DNA from 2 places in the Ruegeria sp. SCP11 genome. Region 2 is predicted to be linked to the other one. Evidence: riboswitches for the same ligand, from Rfam matches in the RefSeq annotation. Region 2 holds a riboswitch; the other holds the start of a gene.

Region 1 (4,353 bases), on a different contig from region 2:
ACGGCAAATGACTCCGTACCTTTTGGCGGTGTCAAACGTAGCGGAATTGGGCGTGAGAAAGGTTTGGCCGGACTTGCCGCCTATCTTTCTCCCAAGGCAATCGTTTTAAACCATGGAAAATAGTCGAATGGTCTCTGAACCCCGAAACACAGCCCTTGCTGCTCGTGCCCGCGCCGTGATGCCCGGTGGCGTAAGTCACGAATTGCGTTACCGCGCACCGGACCCCGTCTATTTCGAACGCGCCTTGGGGGCAGAAAAATGGGATGTGGGAGGAAAGCGCTACATTGACTTCAAACTTGGTGCCGCGAGCCAGATTTTGGGTCATGCTCACCCTGGAATTGTCGAGGCTGTCGCCCAGCAAATGCACCGGATGCCCTATACTGGTGATTGCCATCCGTTAGAGGTTGAGTGGGCGGAATGGCTAAGCCGACTATTCCCGTCAGCTGAACGTGTGCGCTTTACCGGATCAGGGACCGAAGCAACGATGTTAGCGTTGCGCGTTGCGCGCGCCCACAGCGGCAAGGACAAGGTGCTGCGCATCGACGGGCATTTTCACGGCTGGCACGATCTCCTGATTACTGGATCCAAACCTGGTGTGAACACGCCCCCGTCTCTGGGTGTTCCACAAGCAATATCGGACATGACAATTGTCGCACCACCTGATTTGGATCGGATAAACACCTTGCTGGAAGTGGACGGCACTATCGGGACAGTTTTCGTCGAAGCCTCTGGTGCAAATTATGGATCTGTGCCGTTGCCTGATGGATTTCTACCAGGCATTAGGCAAATCGCGGACGATCTGAACTGTGTGCTGGTTTTTGATGAGGTCATCACCGGCCTGCGCTGGTCGCCTGGTGGGCGTCAGGCGCGGGACGGTGTCGTACCAGACCTGACCACACTTGCCAAAATCGTGACCGGAGGATTGCCCGGTGGTGCGGTTGTAGGCAAAGCGCATCTGATGGAACTTCTAAGCCCGGCGGCAAACCGTGATGGCTTGTCCCCCCCGGTCAGCCACAAAGGAACGTTCAACGCGGCCCCGATGGTTGCGGCCGGCGCCGTGCGTGCGATGGAGATTCTTTCCACGGGCGATGTGCAAGCCCATGCCGATGCAATGGCCGAACGCTTGCGCCGTGGGTTCAATGCAGTCTTCGCACGACACGGGGTGCAAGCGTCGGCCTATGGTGACAGTTCGACCTGCCATTTGTATTTCGGAGCGCGCTCGATCGAGGGCTTGGATGCGGCTCAAATCCGTAAGACGCCTCCGGCATTAGTCAGGGGGCTAAAGGACGGGCTTTTGGCGCATGGGGTGGATTTCATGTCCCACACTTCGTGTGTCACGGGGCTGCCCCACACGCCCGCATTGATTGACGAGACGATTGAGAAGTTCGATGCCGTAATCGCGCAGCTTGTGATGGACGGTGTTCTGACGGTCTGAGAAACGTTTCAATCAAACGCATTATGCAGTAACACAAACCTAAGTTCTCCATGTCTGTTTTGGCGCTGGAATTGTCGCAAGCATTTCAGCGCCGATACGTGCCGGAAATATCCTGCGCGTGTGAGGTGCTGCTGTTTGATTCTCAAGCAGCAGAGAATTGGGAAGCCGGTGAAATTCCGGCACTGCCCCCGCAACGGTAACGAAGGTCAGGTTCGGCAATCAACCACTGGAACGAGGATTCCGGGAAGGTGTCGAAACCGGGCGCAAGCCCCTTCCAAGTCCGGAAACCAGCCTCTCAGATATGTCAAACCGCGGGTGGCGGTGGGGGGCACAGGTTTCGGACGTGATCCTCGCACGTCTCCGGACGGGTCTCCTTTGTCATCTGCCCAAGCTACGCCACGGGGCGCGGCAGGAGAGCTAGAAGTGAACAATATTCAAACCCTTTTGGCCCGTAGAACATCGGGTTACGCATTGGAACAGGCCTTTTACACCGATCCGGAGGTTTTTCAGGTTGATCTTGAAACCATTCACTATCGCGACTGGCTGTTTGCCATTCCGGCCTGCGAACTGGTTAAGGCCGGAGACTATGTAGCCCACACTGTCGGCGCGTATCGCGTGATCATTGTGCGTGGCGCAGACAATCAAATCCGGGCATTCCACAATACATGTCGCCATCGCGGCTCGGTTATATGCAAAGCAGCCAAGGGCAATGCGCCCAAGCTGGTGTGCCCGTATCACCAGTGGACCTACGAGTTGGACGGCTCGCTTCTCTGGGCCCGGGATATGGGGCCGGACTTTGACCCGAAACAGCACGGTTTGAAACCTGTTCACTGCCGAGAGCTGGCCGGGTTGGTCTATATCTGTCTGGCAGAAGAAGCACCGGACTTCGACACTTTTGCCAACACCGCTCGCCCCTACCTTGAGCCGCATGATCTGGCCAATGCCAAGGTCGCCTTTGAAAGCTCGATCATCGAGAAAGGCAACTGGAAGTTGGTCTGGGAAAACAACCGCGAATGCTATCACTGCGGTGGAAATCACCCGTCGCTGTGCCGCACCTTTCCCGACGATCCTGCTATAACAGGTATCGAAGGTGGTGAAACACCACCTCGTATGCAGGCCCATTTCGATCGCTGCGAAGCCGCTGGACTGCCCTCACAATTCTACCTGCATAGCGACGGGCAATACCGCCTGGCCCGAATGCCGCTGAACGAGGGCGCGGAAAGCTATACGATGGATGGCAAGTCCGCTGTGCGCCGTTGGTTGGGCCAATCGCCATTTGCGGATGCAGGGTCGCTGCTGAAGTTTCATTACCCAACCACTTGGAACCATTTTCTTGCAGACCACTCGATTGTTTTCCGCGTTACTCCGATCAGTCCGACGGAAACCGAGGTCACTACGAAATGGCTGGTTAATAAGGACGCTGTTGAGGGTGTCGACTACGATCTGAAACGCCTGACCGAGGTCTGGATGGCTACCAATGACGAAGATCGCCAAGTCGTCGAAGACAATCAGCTGGGCATCAACAGCCCGGCCTACGTGCCCGGCCCATATTCAGTCACTCAGGAATCCGGTGTGTTGCAGTTTGTCGACTGGTACTGCAACACGCTGGCGGATCGCTTGGCACCTGACGCGATAGCGGCGGAGTGAGGGAAATGAAAGATTTCAGCGCGCCAGTAACTGTCTGGCAAGACACTGAAACATTGGAATGCGTTTCGGTCGTTCCCGAGATGCCGAACACGGCGAGCTTTTCGTTTCGCGCTCCTTCGGGGGCGCAATTCGCGTATCAGCCCGGACAGTTTCTGACCTTGGAAATCCTGGCCCCGGACCAGCCGGGTGGGGTGGTGCATCGCACCTATACGATCTCTTCCTCTCCTTCGCGGCCACGGTCGATTACGATCACCGCCAAGGCCCAGCCCGACAGCATCGGCACACGCTGGATGTTGGACAACCTGCAACCTGGTATGCGGGTGAAAGCCATTGGCCCCGCAGGGCTGTTCAGTAATGCAGAAAGCAAAGCGGGGAAATTTCTGTTCATCTCGGCCGGGTCCGGCATCACCCCGATGATGTCGATGACCACCTGCATGTGGGATGAAGGCCGCGATCTGGATGTTGTCTTCATCAACTGTGCCAGACGGCCTTCAGAGATCATCTTCCGCCAGCGGTTAGAGCAGATGGCCAGCCGGACGCACGGTCTGGACCTGAAGTTTGTTGTTGAGGAACCCGATCCTTACCGCCCGTGGACTGGATATCAGGGCCAGTTCAACCAGCTTATGCTTGGCCTCATGGCGCCGGACTATCTCGACCGCGAGGTTTATTGCTGTGGCCCGGAGCCCTTCATGCAAGCCGTGCGTGATGCGCTTGCCGGTCTGGGCTTTGACATGGACAACTACCATCAGGAAAGCTTCGGCGCTCCTGTGGAGACCGAGGCGGATCAGCCGGAACTGGATGATATCATTCTGGACGATGATAGCAGCGCCGAGATTCTGTTCTCAAGTTCTGGTGTCACCGCCAAAGTCGCCGAGACCGACACGGTCTTGGCCGCTGCGCGTTCGGTCGGGTTGAACATTCCGTCAGGCTGCACCTTTGGCGTTTGCGGAACCTGCAAAGTTAAAAAGACAGCTGGCGAGGTTCACATGGTACACAATGGAGGTATTTCCGAGGATGATGTCGAAGCGGGCTACATTCTGGCCTGTTGTTCAAACCCGATCGGCAAGGTTGAGGTCGAAGTTTGATGCATATGGGGAAGCGAAAGGTTCGCGCTTCCCCTATTGGCCGTCGCCTGAGGAGTGGGGTTTCCAACTTTCGAATAGAAAACCCCACGCCCGCATAAGCATTTCTGCCGAACCGAAACCCTTATGCTAGTTCTAAAGCAACCGAGAGTTTCAGCTTATTTCTTGCGCATTGGAACCGCGTTGCCG
Region 2 (4,353 bases):
GCCACATTAGGTCGGGTGCACGGAAAGCCTGTGGTCATGCCCGGCGCGGCGGGATCGAACCTTGGGGTGATTGACCTGATTCTCCACCGCGCAGGCAATGGAAAATGGACGGTGCAGGATCACAAGACCGAATTGCGATCCGTCTGTCCTGCGATAGCAGGCGAACCGCCGATCCCAATCCCAGAAGACCTAAAGCTGGCGAACCTTTTCTCTGCAGCGCATTCGGAAACGCGCCGCCGCGCAGCGCAACCCGTAGGCCATAGCGATTTTCCTCTCCACAGCTATTTCAGCTTCTGCGTGCCTGACCGGGGTCTTACCTTAGCCGCGGCGGCCCAAGCGGCGGCCCTGCGCCCTTATCTGCGCGGGACACCCCTTGCCGAATTGCCCATTCTGTCTGCATCCGCGCCCGCAAAGTTCGGAGGTCGCGCAGGCCCCAGACATTACACCGATGTCCCTTCTGGTCAGCTGTGCCTGCGTCACGTCAACGATCTATATGTGTTCCCTAACGAATTGCAGGCCGTGGTAGTGACCGCCGAGCAGGTCGTTGATTGGCTGGAAATGTCCGCAGGCGTTTATAACCAGATCACGCCTGGGCACAAATCCGAACTGATCCCTTCTAACCGTGCAGGGCATAATTTTGATGTATTGCTTGGGCTTACCTACCAGGTTGACCTGTCACAGCCTCCCCGTTTTGAGGCCAGTGGAGACTTGACCGACCCTGCACATCGACGCATTCTTGATATCCGGTTCGACGGCCGCCCGCTGATCCCGGGCCAGCGCTTTGTTGTTGCGCTGAACAATTACCGTGCCAATGGCGGCGGCCACTTCCCCTTTGTCGAACAGGCAGAGCCCATAGCTCTACCCGTACTGCCGATCCAGCGCCTATTGTTGGATTACCTGTCTGGCACCTTGCCGCAAGACCCGCTGCAACACGCTGCTCGCCCCTTTCACCTGACATCTCTGCCCGGCGCAACTGCGCTGCTGCGCACCGGCCCCATGGCCCGACCACATCTGGAAGAGTTGGCAGAATACAACCCGCATGTGATCGGAGAAGACGATGAAGGCTTTCTGCTGATCCGATTGACGTTCTGACGGGTTGTCTTTTCTCTGGCCATTCCCTATATCGGCCTTGAGAGGTTGGCGCGGGCGAGCGCCTCGCCAACCTGGTCAGGTCCGGAAGGAAGCAGCCACAACGAGCCCCGCTTGGGTCGATGTCCAACCTCTCACTTCATTCCACCCCAAAATACGCATTCAACAGTCGACTATGTTCAGTCGATTAACCGTGGCCAGACGGCTGCGCTGCGACGGGCGAAGGCACCGATATGACCAACTTCGGGCAGGCCAAACTCAGACGGAGACAACAGATGGCGGCGTGCGTTCGCTCCATACAGATCGGCCAGACGCCAAACCGCTTTCTGCGGCACAAGATCGTCATCCTCAAAGGCGAACAGATCCACGGGCGTATCAGTCTGCGCCCAACGCGCTTTGGGAAGGGTCACGCCAACTTGAGGCAGATAGTTGCGCGGCGCGGTGCACCAACTGCGCCACTGCCAATAGACACTGGCAGGCAAGTCCGCCCCGAACCCCAACGCCTTCCCCGGCAAATAGCCCAGAGCTTTGACGGCCAAGGGTGCATGGCCGTACCAGAACAACAAAGCCAACGCTCTATAGGGCCAAGGGTGATCCGACACTGTAACCGGGCCGGAACAGACACAGATCATACGGTCGATCTGATCGATATCAGGTTGCACTGGCCCCAGCATACCGCCGACGGAATGACCGATGCTCCACTGCCGCACATTGGGGAATCTCCGCCGCATTTCGGTTCGTGCGGCGGGCATGTCGATTAAAGCCCAATCTGCCATCGTAGCCTGCGCCTGTTTCAATGACCCTCTCAGAGAATGGCCAAAGTCGCGATAGTCATATGTCAGGCAGGCCATGCCTCTTTCGGCGGCCATCCAACGAGCGAAATGTTGGTAATAGTCCCGCGGCACGCCGGTCGCGCTGTGGAGAACCACAGCGGTTCGTGGCTTGCCTACCGGCAGATACAACCGGGCCGCCAATTGGGTGTCACCGGAAGGAAAATGAAAATCCTCGGTCAGTACGGCTTGCGCAGCGTCCAGCATATTACCCTCAATCTGAACTGATTAGTTCACTCGCCTAATCGGCATTTTTTGCCCCGGCGAGTCAATCCCGTTTCAAAATGACCACGCGTCCACTTCGCCACACCAACTGGCGCTTGACACCGGCCACCCGCACCCGCTAGCGATTGCGTGATGGTTCTCGTCCCCGTTACCGGGGCGGGATGAAAAGGGAACACGGTGCGGTCCTGACCGGGAAATCGGAATGGACCAAAGCCGAGACTGCCCCCGCAACTGTAAGCGGTGAGCAATGCCGAAACACCACTGGCCGCAAGGCTGGGAAGGTCGGCAAAGCGACGACCCGCAAGTCAGGAGACCTGCCATCGAACCAAAACCGAAACTCGGGCGGGGTGTCCGGGCAGGTCGTCAGCACGCTGTCACACCTGATCCACGCCCCCCGTCCTACGCGCGGAGGGCGCAATATGATGTGGAAGACAAAGACGCACCAATTCACTGCAACCGTGTGTCAGCGGACGGGCAGATCCTGCCCGGCTCTGGCCCAGATGGCACGCGCGGTCGTGCAGGCGATGGAGGTCGCCGTCCCCGCGACGACCCCTGATTTTGAGATCGATGGCAACAGCGAACTGACCTATTGCGGGCAGGGCTGCACCGCGCGCTTCCGGGCAGAAAAAGATCAGATTCGGATCTTTTGCGGCACCAGCGCAGACACCTCGATTGAGGCGCTCGACAATTACGCGGATATGCTGTTCGGCCTCGACTTTACCATGCGACCCGCTGGTATGTTGCCGACCCCACCCTGCGCCATGCTTGAGGTTTCGGCCCTTGCACCGCAGCCGGCAAAACAATTGGATCGACAAGTGGGGCTCTGATCTAGCGATCCTGCAGAGGACGCGCGGCCCATTCCAACTGGCCATCGGTTTCGACAGCGCAGGGCCGCACCGAGCGCAGGCGTTCTAGCGCCGCGTCGGGATGTTCATCGTGTTCGACCATGAGGCGCAGAACGATCATCCCCGACCGCCCGCAACCACCGCGGCAATGCACCAGCACTTTGCCCGCGCGAGTAAGGATATTAGCCGCGGATGCACTGACCTCGGTCCAGGCTTTATCAATTGCAGGGGGAGGAGCGCCAAAATCCTCAACCGGCAAATGCGCCCAGCCAATCGCATCTCTGCAAAGATCGGCTCCGAACTTGCCCGCACCTTCTTGCAGCATCTCGACCTCGGTGGTCATGGAAATTACCAAATCCGGCTGCCAGTTTCGAACCGCATCTAGATCTTTAACATAGTCGCCACCTCGCCCTGGCAACGGCGATAGGCCAACGGTTCCGTTGCCCACCTGTATAGAGTGTATTGCGAACTGGCCCACAGAAGTTCCTCCTCCGGCGGTTTTAAGACGGGCAATCTGCCGTGCAAACCGAAAATCGCCCACGGCGGCTGTGGACGTGGGCGGCGGGGGCCTCTACGCTGCATTCCTGAACCGAATCCGACAGAGCAGATATGAACGACACGCCAAGCCCCGCCTATCAGGTTCTTGCCCGCAAATACCGCCCCGAAACCTTTGCCGACCTCGTCGGTCAGGACGCGATGGTACGCACGTTGAAAAACGCGTTCGAGGCTGACCGGATCGCACAGGCCTTCATCATGACCGGCATTCGTGGCACCGGCAAAACCACCACGGCGCGGATCATCGCCAAGGGCATGAACTGCATCGGCCCCGATGGCGAGGGCAAGCCGACAACCGAGCCATGCGGCAAATGCGAACACTGCGTGGCCATCATGGAAGGCCGCCATGTCGACGTGATGGAGATGGACGCCGCGAGCCGGACCGGCGTGAACGATATCCGCGAGATTATCGACAGCGTCCGCTATCGCGCGGCAAGCGCCCGCTATAAGATTTACATCATCGACGAGGTTCACATGCTCTCGACCAGTGCGTTCAACGCGCTGCTCAAGACGCTTGAGGAACCGCCCGAGCACGTGAAGTTCATCTTCGCTACGACCGAGATTCGCAAAGTGCCCGTGACGGTCCTTTCCCGATGTCAGCGGTTCGACCTGCGCCGGATCGAACCAGAGGACATGATTGGCCTGCTCAACAAGATCGCGGCTGCGGAAAACGCACAGATCGCCGATGACGCGCTGGCGCTGATCACCCGTGCGGCTGAAGGCTCGGCCCGGGATGCAACCTCGCTATTGGATCAGGCAATCTCTCACGGGGCGGGGGAAACCAGTGCCGATCAGGTGCGCGCGATGTT

What was found. Region 2 has a riboswitch for cobalamin ahead of ABLN94_RS19590 (hypothetical protein). Riboswitches for the same ligand answer to the same signal wherever they lie in the genome.
Region 1: another riboswitch for cobalamin. It lies ahead of ABLN94_RS16095 (aromatic ring-hydroxylating oxygenase subunit alpha); the one in region 2 lies ahead of ABLN94_RS19590 (hypothetical protein).

Annotation. Positions count from the first base shown of each region.
Region 1 is NZ_JBDZYG010000010.1:85,293-89,645, forward strand. It holds gene ABLN94_RS16085 (aldehyde dehydrogenase family protein) at 1-123, shown strand, start outside; gene ABLN94_RS16090 (aspartate aminotransferase family protein) at 128-1,435, shown strand; cobalamin riboswitch at 1,542-1,745, shown strand; gene ABLN94_RS16095 (aromatic ring-hydroxylating oxygenase subunit alpha) at 1,859-3,082, shown strand; gene ABLN94_RS16100 (hybrid-cluster NAD(P)-dependent oxidoreductase) at 3,088-4,167, shown strand; gene ABLN94_RS16105 (DEAD/DEAH box helicase) at 4,323-4,353, opposite strand, start outside.
Region 2 is NZ_JBDZYG010000014.1:119,959-124,311, forward strand. It holds gene ABLN94_RS19575 (bifunctional 2',3'-cyclic-nucleotide 2'-phosphodiesterase/3'-nucleotidase) at 1-1,092, shown strand, start outside; RNA gene ffs (signal recognition particle sRNA small type) at 1,131-1,229, shown strand; gene ABLN94_RS19585 (alpha/beta hydrolase family protein) at 1,269-2,126, opposite strand; cobalamin riboswitch at 2,261-2,480, shown strand; gene ABLN94_RS19590 (hypothetical protein) at 2,564-2,971, shown strand; gene ABLN94_RS19595 (protein-tyrosine phosphatase family protein) at 2,973-3,332, opposite strand; gene ABLN94_RS19600 (DNA polymerase III subunit gamma/tau) at 3,599-4,353, shown strand, end outside.